DNA from 3 places in the Kosakonia sp. YIM B13571 genome. Region 2 is predicted to be linked to each of the others. Evidence: predicted binding sites of a transcription regulator. Region 2 holds the regulator's gene; each other region holds the start of a gene.
What was found. Region 2 encodes PurR, which represses purine synthesis genes. Its sites were predicted from a motif close to CANGCAAACGTTTGCNTG; they were not measured.

Region 1 (3,889 bases), on a different contig from region 2:
GCGTCACATAGCCGCTGGTGCGCGGCAGTGCGCCATACAGCACCTTCATCAGCTCGGTACGTCCCGCGCCCATCAGCCCGGCGACGCCAAGGATCTCGCCTTTACGCAGCGTAAAACTGACATTTTCCACGCCCGGCCCGCACAGGTTATCGACGGTAAGACGAATTTCGCCCGGCGTTTTATCCAGCCGCGGATATTGATCTTCCAGCTTGCGGCCAACCATCATCTCGATCAGCGAATCTTCGGTTAGCGTGGCCACTTCGCGCTCGGCAATAAATTGCCCGTCACGGAAGACGGTCACGTCATCGCAAATCTCGAAGATCTCTTTCATGCGGTGAGAAATATAGACGATGCCGCGCCCCTGCGATTTCAGCTCGCGGATGACGCGGAACAGCGATTCGGTTTCGGTATCGGTCAGGGCATCGGTTGGCTCATCCATAATGATGACCTGCGATTCGTAGCTCATCACTTTAGCGATTTCGACCATCTGCTGATCGCCAATCGAGAGTTCACCGACCAGCCGCTCGCTTTTAAAGCGCAGATTCAGCTTAGCCAGCAGTTTGTCGGCTTCGGCAAACATCTTTTTCCAGTCGATTTTGCCAAAGCGATTCACAAACTCACGACCGAGGAAGATGTTCTCGGCAATGGTGAGCTGCGGGATCAGGTTCAGTTCCTGGTGGATGATGCCAATACCGGCTTCCTGGGAGGATTTCGGCCCGGTGAACGTGGTTTCTTTGCCCAACCACAGCAGCGAACCGGCATCACGGGTGTAGATGCCCGTCAGCACTTTCATCATCGTTGATTTGCCGGCACCGTTTTCACCAACCAACGCCATCACGCGGCCAGAGTAAACATTAAGCGCCGCGCCGGAGAGGGCTTTTACGCCGGGAAAGGCTTTGTCGATGCCTTTGAGTTGCAATAACGCGTCCATGATGGCCTCAGAAGGTCACGCCAGCACAGAGAATGATATTCGCAAACGGGGAACACTCCCCGCTGCGAATCACCGCATGACTGTCCGCGGTGTGTTTTTTAAATTGCTCGTGCGTAACGTACCGCACTTCGATGCTATTTCCCTGGTGTTGTTGCAGCTGCTCAATATGCTTGAGCAACGTTTCATGGAGCTGCGGATTATGCTGCTTAATCTCCGAGGCGATAATCGCGGACTCAACCTGCATTTCCGTCGTCACCACTTCCAGTACTTGCATAAAGGAAGGCACGCCCTGAGTTAATGCCATATCAATACGTTGCGTGTTACGCGGCACCGGCAACCCGGCATCACACACCACCAGCGAATCAGTATGACCAAGACGAGAGATGACTGACGAGATGTCAGCGTTCAGCACACGACCTTTTTTCATTTTTTACGCTCCATCAGCGAAACGTTTCGCTGTATGCAGTGTAGTACGAAGAATGTGCAGAAAACCATCCTGACTTTATAGAAGTGTGATCGATATCGAAACGTTTCGCTTGCCGAAATGATGAAAAAAACAGCTTTACTTATTTAAGTGAAATCATCAGCAATTAATAGCAAAAACCCCTCTTAAAGAGGGGTTTCATCAGAACTAAATTTCGACCTGCGTTCCCAGTTCTATCACTCGGTTTGGCGGGATCTCAAACTGATCTGGCGCGCGCAGCGCGTTACGTTGCAATACCAGATAGAGTTTGCCGCGCAGGCGCAGATACCAAGGCCGTTTGCCCACAATCAACGACTCATGCGACATAAAGAACGAGGTCTCCATCATGCGGCAGTTCAACCCTTCCAGCCCGCAACGGTGGAACACTTCTTCCACATTTGGCGTTTCACGCCAGCCGTAGCTTGCCACCACACGCCAGAAGGTCGGCGACAATTGCTCAATCTGCACGCGGCGCACATTGTGCACATAAGGCGCATCTTCAGTACGCAGCGTCAGCAGGATCACGCGCTCATGCAGCACCTTGTTGTGCTTCAGGTTATGCATCATGGCAAACGGGATAACATTCAGCGCACGCGACATATACACCGCTGTGCCCGGTACGCGCACCGGCGGCGATTTCTCCAGCGAAGCAATCATTGCCTCCAGAGAGTTACCGTGTTCATGCATACGGCGCAGCAGGCGGAAACGCTCGCTCTTCCAGGTGGTCATCACCAGGAACATCACCAGCCCAAGGGTTAATGGTAACCAACCACCGGAGACGATTTTGTCGAGGTTCGCCGAGAACAACGGCACATCGATAGAAAGGAATAGGAGCAGAAGCAGTCCCACCAGCACTTTGTTCCAGTGCCAGTTTTTGCGCGCCACCGTGGTGGAGAGAATCGAGGTCAGCACCATGGTGCCCGTTACGGCGATCCCGTACGCTGCCGCCAGGTTACTCGAGTGTTCGAAGCTGACAATAACCAGCACCACCGCAAAGTAGAGCAGCCAGTTAATGAACGGGATATAGATCTGCCCGGATTCCATCTCCGAGGTATGGATGATGCGCATCGGCGCCAGATACCCCAGACGCACGGCCTGGCGCGTCAGTGAGAACACGCCGGAAATCACCGCCTGCGAGGCGATAACCGTCGCCAGCGTGGAAATAATCAGCATCGGGATCAGCGCCCATTCCGGCGCGAGCAGGAAAAAGGGGTTCTTAATCGCTTCCGGCGTTTTCAGCAGCAGCGCGCCCTGGCCAAAGTAGTTCAGCACCAGCGACGGTAGCACGACAATAAACCACGCCACGCGGATCGGCAGCTTACCGAAGTGGCCCATATCCGCATACAGCGCCTCCACCCCGGTAATGGACAGCACTACCGCGCCCAGCGCCACAAAAGAGATAGCCTTATATTGCAGGAAGAAGTTCACCGCCCACATTGGGTTTAGCGCTTGCAACACTTCAGGGTTCGCAATAATGCTGCGCACACCGAGCACCGCCAGAATCAAAAACCACGCCAGCATAATGGGGGCAAACAACTTCCCCACCAGCCCCGTACCATGTTTCTGAATCGCAAACAGCAGGGTTAAAACGACAATCGACAACGGTACAATCCAGGCGTCGAGCGAAGGCGCGATAATCTCCAGGCCCTCGATTGCCGACATCACCGAAATGGCGGGCGTTATGACCACTTCGCCATAGAAGAAGCTGCCGCCAATCAGCCCCATGATCACCAGCACCGAGGTCATCCTTGCGGAGGTATTGCGCCCGGCCAGCGACATCAGGGTTAAGATCCCGCCTTCACCGGCGTTATCCGCCCGCATGACGAATGTCAGATACTTAATGGAGACAACAAAAATCAGCAGCCAGAAGATGAGCGACAAAAAACCAAACACGGCATCGCGCTCAACGCCAAAACCAAACTGACCGGACAAACATTCACGAAGTGTATAAAGTGGGCTGGTGCCAATATCACCGTAGACAACCCCAATCGCCGCAAGCGTAACCGCTGGTAATGATTGCTTATTATCAGTGCTCATAGACTAATCTTTTGATTGAATGACACAATGTGTGCTTAGTCCCTTGGCCCACAAAAAGCGCACAGTATGCACGATTATTTATGAAATCGTACCCCTAAATGCGGCCACATTAATCTGGCGCAAAGAAAATAAAGCCGTTCTTCAGTCTATTACAAGCCCTTTCAGGAACGTCTATACTCGCTTTTGCAAGCCGGATAACACGGCGAAAGGACGCAAATCTATTATGGCTCACTCACATTTATTAGCAGAAAGAATTTCCCGTTTAAGCAGCGCGCTGGAAAAAGGGCTTTTTGAGCGCAGCCACGCCATTCGCCTTTGTTTGCTGGCGGCACTAAGCGGTGAGAGTGTGTTTCTTTTAGGTCCGCCGGGTATAGCCAAAAGCCTGATTGCTCGCCGCCTGAAATTTGCCTTCAAACATGCCCGCGCCTTCGAATATTTGATGACCCGTTTCTCCACGC
Region 2 (3,889 bases):
CTTAAAGTTGCGCTAACCACCGCAGACGATGTGTGTAAATCTTGCTGTATCGCGCTGAAGGCGGGGAGGTACATATCAGTGGCTAAAAAGCCGAGCACGCTTAATCCCGCGAGCCAGACTAAAAATCCGTTGCCAGGTTGCATTAGGGGTTCTCTTTATTGCAGGTAATCAGGGCTGTCGAGTGTAAGGAGTGCATTAGCGCTTGTGAAACGCTAATATTTGCGTAGTGGTTTCAAAATTTTTGCAGGCAGATTATGTGGTCAGAATATTCGCTGGAAGTGGTTGATGCTGTAGCGCGTAATGGCAGTTTTAGCGGTGCGGCGCAGGAGTTACATCGTGTACCTTCTGCGGTGAGCTATACCGTGCGGCAGCTTGAAGAGTGGCTTGCCGTTCCGCTGTTTGAGCGCCGTCATCGGGATGTAGAACTTACGCCTGCCGGGGTCTGGTTTTTGAAAGAAGGGCGAGCTGTTATCAAAAAAATGCAGGTCACTCGTCAGCAGTGCCAGCAAATCGCCAATGGCTGGCGCGGGCAACTGGCGATTGCCGTCGACAACATTGTAAAACCTGAACGTACCCGGCAATTGATCGTCGATTTCTATCGCCATTTCAGTGATGTTGAGTTGCAGGTTTATCAGGAAGTCTTTAACGGAGTCTGGGATGCGCTTGCTGATGGGCGGGTTGAACTGGCGATTGGTGCAACGCAAGCAATCCCCGTCGGTGGACGTTATGCGTTTCGTGATATGGGAATGCTGAGCTGGAAATGTGTGGTTTCCAGCCGCCATCCGTTGGCGTCGATGGCAGGCCCGCTTAGCGACGACACCTTGCGCAACTGGCCTTCACTTATCCAGGAAGATACGTCCCGTTCGTTGCCGAAACGTATTACTTGGCTGCTGGATAATCAGAAACGCGTGATTGTCCCTGATTGGGCATCATCAGAGGCTTGCTTATCTGCAGGGTTATGCGTGGGAATGGTACCGGCACACTTTGCCCGCCCGCGCCTCGACAGTGGCGACTGGGTTGCGCTGACCCTGGAAAATCCCTTCCCGGATGCGGCGTGCTGTCTGACGTGGCAACAAAATGAGGCTTCCCCAGCGTTAAACTGGCTGCTGGAATATCTGGGGGATAGTGAAACGCTGAATGACGAGTGGTTACGGGAGCCGAATTAACGGCTCCGTCAGAAGCGGTTAGCGGCGGTAGTCGCGGAACGGGCCATCGGCCACGGAGCGGCGCTCAACCAGGCGCGGGTGCACTTCAATAGACTGTGACTCTTCGCGCTTGTTGACGATGCGATCAAGCAGCATGGTAAACGCCGTTTCCCCCAGCGAATCTTTCGGCTGGTGAATCGTGGTCAAGGCCGGGGTAAAGAAGCGTGAGTTGCGAACATTGTCATAACCAATCAGGGAAATATCCTGCGGTACGCGTAAACCCATTTCATCGGCAGCGCAAAGCGCGCCCATCGCCATAATGTCGCCGCCGCAAAAGACTGCGGTAGGGCGATGCGTTTGACCAAGGATTTGCTGCATTGCGCGATAGCCGGATTCCGGCTCGAAATCACCCTGTACTATCCAGTTTTCCGGCACAGTAATAAGGGCTTCTTCCATCGCTTTCATAAAGCCTGCCAGGCGGCCAGCACCCGTGTTACGCTCCAGAGGCCCGGGGATCACGCCAATATCGCGATGTCCACGATCGATAAGATAACGCCCGGCCATGTACCCGCCTTCAAAGGCGTTATCAATAACGGAATCAGTAAAGTCGGCCTTCGATTCGCCCCAGTCCATCACCACCATGGGAATATGACGGTACTCTTCCAGCATGCTCAATAGTGATTCCGGGTATTCGGAACACATCACCAGTAAACCATCGACGCGCTTTTGCGCCATCATCGACAGATAAGCGCCCTGTTTTTCCAGGCTATTCCAGGCATTGCCGAGGATTAAGGTGTAACCCTTCTGGAAGCACTTTTTCTCTATGGCTTCGATAATTTCGGCAAAATAGGCTGCTTCGCTGCTGGTTGCCAGCAAGCCGATCGATTTTGTGTGATTGACTTTCAGGCTGCGAGCGACGGCGCTGGGGGAATAGTGCAACTCTTTAATTGCCGCCCACACGGCGTTGCGTGTCTCTTCGGCGACGAAACGGGTTTTGTTGATTACATGTGATACGGTTGTAGTGGAAACGTTTGCTCGTTTCGCTACGTCTTTAATCGTTGCCATCAGATATCACTCCAGACCATATCATAAGCTCCTGATAATACTTTAGGTAAACGTTTGCCTTTAATCACCCTGTACCCATCAAAGGGGGTGCGGTACGCCGGGAAAACGACACGGGACGTCAGGAGGGGAGTCAATGGCCGGTACGCTAATAAATTTAGCGTCGAATTTTGTCTGATCTTGAGCAAAAGGGGAAGTATTAAAACGTTTCTCCTGTGAATTCCCGCAAGATTTTTAAGATAATTTGTGCAAAAATGCGTTATCTCACTTTTTGTGGGGAAATTAAAAAGGGGAAAATTGATGAGCACCGATCTGAAGTATTCTTTAGTTACTACCGTCATCGTTCTGAGCCTGATTGTTTTCGGCGGCCTGACTGCTGCACTGCATTGATCTATCGCGAGGGAGAGCCTTCTCCCTCGTTTTTCTTCCCCCCGCTATTGTTATCACTTCTGCAATAATCTTTTGTCATTCTGCTAACTTCTGTTTTTTGTGATTGCTGTCATACTTTTGACTTCAGCGACAGGGTCGCAAGTCGGCATGTCTTTTTTGGAGTGACAGATGAAAATTAATTTCCCTTTGCTTGCCCTGGCGATTGGCGCCTTCGGCATTGGTACCACCGAGTTTTCCCCGATGGGATTACTGCCGGTTATTGCCCGCGGCGTTGACGTCTCTATTCCGGCGGCGGGGATGCTGATTAGCGCTTATGCTATCGGTGTGATGGTCGGTGCGCCGTTGATGACGCTGTTGCTGTCGCACCGTGGCAGACGCAACGCGCTGATCTTTTTGATGGCGATTTTTACGCTCGGTAACGTGCTATCGGCGATTGCACCGGATTACACCACATTAATGCTGGCGCGTATCGTCACCAGCCTGAACCATGGTGCTTTCTTTGGTCTTGGCTCGGTGGTGGCAGCAAGCGTTGTCGCGAAAGAGAAGCAGGCTAGCGCGGTGGCGACCATGTTCATGGGACTGACCATTGCTAACATTGGCGGTGTACCTGCCGCAACATGGCTGGGTGAAACCATTGGCTGGCGTATGTCGTTTATGGCCACCGCCGGGCTGGGTGTGATTGCCATGGCGAGCCTGTTCTTTTCGCTGCCGAAAGGTGGGGCAGGTGAGCGCCCGGATGTACGTAAAGAGCTTTCGGTGCTGGTACGCCCACAAGTGTTGTCTGCGCTGCTGACGACTGTGCTCGGCGCAGGTGCCATGTTCACGCTGTATACCTATATTGCGCCGGTGCTGCACACCATTACCGATGCCACTCCCGTCTTTGTGACTGCGATGCTGGTGTTGATTGGTGTTGGCTTCTCCATTGGTAACTATCTCGGTGGCAAACTGGCGGATCGCTCGGTCACCGGCACGCTGAAAGGTTTTTTGATCTTGCTGATTGCTATCATGCTGGCGATCCCGTTCCTGGCGCGCAGCGAAGTGGGCGCGGCCATTAGTATGGTGGTATGGGGGGCGGCGACGTTTGCGGTGGTTCCGCCGTTGCAGATGCGCGTAATGCGAGTTGCACACGAAGCACCTGGGCTTTCATCGTCGGTCAATATCGGTGCCTTTAACCTCGGTAACGCGCTGGGCGCGGCAGCCGGTGGGGCAGTGATTTCCGGTGGGCTGGGTTATGATTTCGTACCGGTCATGGGCGCGATTATTGCCGGGCTGGGCCTGCTGGTGGTGCTGTT
Region 3 (3,889 bases), on a different contig from region 2:
CGCTTTATAACCACCGATCACCAGCGGATAGTCAACCTGGCGTTCACGGAGCCATTGCTGAACGATATGCGAACGCTGGCCACCGCGAGCGCAACAAAAGTAACCCTGCGGATATTGCGCACAAGCTTGCCGCCATGCTTCGATGCGTTGTTCGCGGGTTTCGCCATTGACCAGTTGATGCCCGAGGCGAAGTGCGGCTTCTGCGCCTTCGCGTTTATAGCAGGTGCCCACTAACATGCGTTCGCGGTCGTTCATTAAGGGGAGATTGAGGGCGGCAGGCATTGCGCCTTTGGCGAACTCAACCGGCGCGCGAACATCAATAAGAGGCGTTTCATCCCGCAGGAGGGCGAGATAATCCGTGGTGTCGTTCATTGGGCTTCCTTCTGCAAAACGCTGGTGGTAACCCCACCAGCGTGCAGATTTTACGCCCCAAACAAGGGAGATCAATTCCCCGGCGGGAGATTACTGCAGTTTTGACTGCGCCCAGGCAATGCCGCTCGCATACTCGGGCGGCAGCAGCGGCACCAGCGCTTCCAGCGTGGCGCTCAGACGCGAGGTGTCATCATCGTTCAGGTTCAAATGGCCCACTTTGCGCCCCGGACGTACCTCTTTGTCGTACCAGTGCAGATGCACCAGCGGCAGCTTCAACCAGTCGTAATTCAGATCGCTGCCAATCAGGTTGATCATCACCGACGGGCTGTTCACTACCGGCGGCGGCAACGGCAGATCCACGACCGCGCGCAGGTGCAGTTCAAACTGGCTGATAGAAGCACCGTTCTGTGTCCAGTGGCCGCTGTTATGCACGCGCGGGGCTAGTTCATTAATCAGCAGCCCGCCGGGTGTGACGAAGCACTCCATCGCCATCACGCCGACATAGTTCAGCTCATGCATGATGGCGGAAAGCATGTCTTCCGCCTGCTGTTGCTGCGCAGCGTTAGCCTGCGGGAAAACCACACTGGTACGCAAAATGCCGTCCTGATGTAGGTTGTGCGTCAGTGGATAAAACACGGTACTGCCATCGCGCGCGCGCGCGCCAACCAGCGACACTTCACCAGAAAAATTAATGCCCTGCTCAACAATGCACTCGCCGTAGCAGTCGTCCGGCAACTGATCCGTTTCACCCGCACGTAAGCGCCACTGCCCACGACCGTCATAGCCACCCACGCGGCGCTTAACAATTGCCAGCTCTCCCAGGCGGGAAAACACCGCTGGCCATTCGCTTTTATCTGCCAACAATTGCCACGGCGCGGTAGCCAGTTCGAGTTTGTCGAATAGCTGTTTTTGCGTCAGGCGGTCGGCAATGATCGGAAATACATCGCGGTTAACAAACGCCGGGTGGCGCGCCAGCTCGCGGGTTAACGCCGTTTCCGGCCAGCGCTCAATTTCGGCGGTAATCACACTCTGCTGGAACGGTACCGCTTCTGGCGCATCATCCAGCCCAACCGGCCAGACCGCAATGCTGAGCGGCTCACCGGCCTGGCGCAACATCCGGCCAAGCTGGCCGTTACCTAATACGCAAACCTGTTTCATGCCGCGCCTCTCGGATCGGGATTATCCAGCACCTCATCAGTCTGAGATTTACGCCAGTCAGCCAGGCGTTGGTGCAGTACTGCATCATGTTGCGCGAGGATCTGCGCGGCCAGCAACGCAGCGTTTGCCGCACCCGCTTTGCCAATTGCCAGCGTTCCTACTGGAATGCCACGCGGCATCTGCACGATAGAGTAAAGGCTGTCCACACCGCTTAACGCAGCGCTTTGTACCGGCACACCCAGCACCGGAACCAGTGTTTTCGCCGCGATCATGCCCGGCAGATGCGCTGCGCCACCGGCACCGGCAATGATCACCTGATAACCGTTTTGTTCCGCACTTTCGGCGAAGCTAAACAGTTTATCCGGGGTGCGGTGTGCGGAGACGATTTCAACATGGTGCGGAACGTTCAGGGTATCGAGGATTTCTGCGGCGAATTGCATGGTGGCCCAGTCGCTTTTCGAGCCCATAACAATGGCGATGCGCGCCGGTTGGTTGCTTGAAGACATACGTCTCAAAACTCCTGTGGGTGTGCTTCAGACTACATAAGAGGGCACAGAGAATAGCATGTAAAACCGGCAAGGAAAACGGTTGCGTGGCGATGTTTTCGCGCGTTTGACGTGTCATCGCCAGCGTAATCAGAAAGGAAAATAAATCAGTTCAACATCGCTGTCGCTGACGCGCACCATCGAGCCTTCGCTGTGCCATGCGCCTAAAACGGCACGGAATGCGGGCGCGTTATTGGCGGTGAGTTCATGCACTGCCGGGCGATGGGTATGACCGTGGATCAACCACTGCACCTGGTGTTTTTCCATGGCTTCCACCACGGCGTGCTGGTTTACATCCATAATCGAAAGCGACTTGCTGCTGTTGGCGGCTTTACTGCCCGCGCGCATTTTCGCGGCAACACGTCGGCGGATAAAGAGCGGCAGGGCGAGGAACAACTTTTGCAGCCAGGGTTGGTGTACTTTGGCGCGAAAGGCCTGGTAACCGGCATCGTCGGTGCAGAGCGTATCGCCATGCATAATCAGCACGTTGCGGCCATACAGATTGAGCACTTGTTCCTGAGGTAATAACTGCATACCGCTGGCTTGCGCGAAGCGTTGGCCGAGCAGGAAATCGCGGTTGCCGTGAATGAAATAGCAAGGAACGCCACTGTCGACAACAGCTTTCAGCGCATGGGCTATCTGTTGATGTAGCGGGTTTGGGTCGTCGTCGCCGATCCAGGCTTCAAACAGATCGCCCAAAATGTAGAGCGCATCGGCTTCACGCGCTGTACCGGCCAAAAAACGCAGAAAACCGGCGGTGATCGCCGGTTCTTCTGTTTGCAGATGCAAATCTGCGATAAAGAGTGTCGCCACCAATTACTCGCTGACGTCCACGCTTTCAATCACTACGTCTTCTTTCGGCACATCCTGGTGCATGCCGCTGCGGCCGGTAGAAACGCCTTTGATCTTGTCAACAACGTCCATGCCTTCAACCACTTCGGCAAACACACAGTAACCCCAGCCTTGCATGCTTTCGCCGCTGAAGTTCAGGAAGTCGTTATCAGCTACGTTGATGAAGAACTGCGCAGTAGCGGAGTGCGGAGCCTGAGTACGCGCCATGGCCAGCGTACCACGGGTGTTTTTCAGACCGTTGTTGGCTTCGTTTTTGATGGGGTCTTTAGTGACTTTCTGGTTCATGCCCGGTTCAAAACCGCCGCCCTGAATCATAAAACCATTGATAACACGGTGGAAAATCGTGTTGTTGTAGAAACCTTCACGGCAGTAGTCCAGGAAGTTTTTAACTGTTTCAGGCGCTTTGTCATCAAAGGTTTTGATTACGATGTCGCCGTGATTAGTGTGGAAAGTAACCATTATTGCATCCTGTTCTGATAGTGTAGTGCGTAGACCCGCCAGTGGGTCAGAGATAGTCGCTTGTTATAGCATAACCGCGAGGCTGGATCACCTTGCAAAGTGTGCTGCTTCGGGTTTGAATTACGGGTAATATATGCGGTTTTCGTTCCACACACGTCCACATGGAATCTTCGATGTTAAAAATCTTTAATACACTGACGCGCCAAAAAGAGGAATTCAAACCTATTCATGCCGGGGAAGTCGGCATGTACGTGTGTGGTATTACCGTTTACGATCTCTGTCATATCGGTCACGGCCGTACGTTTGTCGCTTTTGACGTGGTATCCCGCTATTTGCGCTTTCTCGGCTATAAGCTGAAATATGTCCGCAATATCACCGATATTGACGACAAAATCATTAAGCGCGCTAATGAGAATGGCGAAAGTTTTGTTGCACTGGTCGACCGGATGATCGTTGAGATGCATAAGGATTTTGACGCGCTCAATATCCTGCGCCCGGACAGC

Region 1: a site for PurR is predicted at 1,373-1,390, ahead of rbsD (D-ribose pyranase). Genes of this name have one in related genera too.
Region 3: a site for PurR is predicted at 2,108-2,125, ahead of purE (5-(carboxyamino)imidazole ribonucleotide mutase). Genes of this name have one in related genera too.

What each region holds. Positions count from the first base shown of each region.
Region 1 covers NZ_JBHZPL010000004.1:497,790-501,678, reverse strand. Annotated here, with positions in the region: gene rbsA (ribose ABC transporter ATP-binding protein RbsA) at 1-931, opposite strand, end outside; gene rbsD (D-ribose pyranase) at 939-1,358, opposite strand; gene kup (low affinity potassium transporter Kup) at 1,563-3,431, opposite strand; gene ravA (ATPase RavA) at 3,655-3,889, shown strand, end outside.
Region 2 covers NZ_JBHZPL010000002.1:168,232-172,120, forward strand. Annotated here, with positions in the region: gene punC (purine nucleoside transporter PunC) at 1-143, opposite strand, end outside; gene punR (DNA-binding transcriptional activator PunR) at 255-1,166, shown strand; gene purR (HTH-type transcriptional repressor PurR) at 1,185-2,210, opposite strand; gene ACFX4O_RS05935 (YnhF family membrane protein) at 2,508-2,597, shown strand; gene ACFX4O_RS05940 (MFS transporter) at 2,766-3,889, shown strand, end outside.
Region 3 covers NZ_JBHZPL010000001.1:780,111-783,999, reverse strand. Annotated here, with positions in the region: gene mnmH (tRNA 2-selenouridine(34) synthase MnmH) at 1-372, opposite strand, end outside; gene purK (5-(carboxyamino)imidazole ribonucleotide synthase) at 463-1,530, opposite strand; gene purE (5-(carboxyamino)imidazole ribonucleotide mutase) at 1,527-2,036, opposite strand; gene lpxH (UDP-2,3-diacylglucosamine diphosphatase) at 2,166-2,888, opposite strand; gene ppiB (peptidylprolyl isomerase B) at 2,892-3,386, opposite strand; gene cysS (cysteine--tRNA ligase) at 3,560-3,889, shown strand, end outside.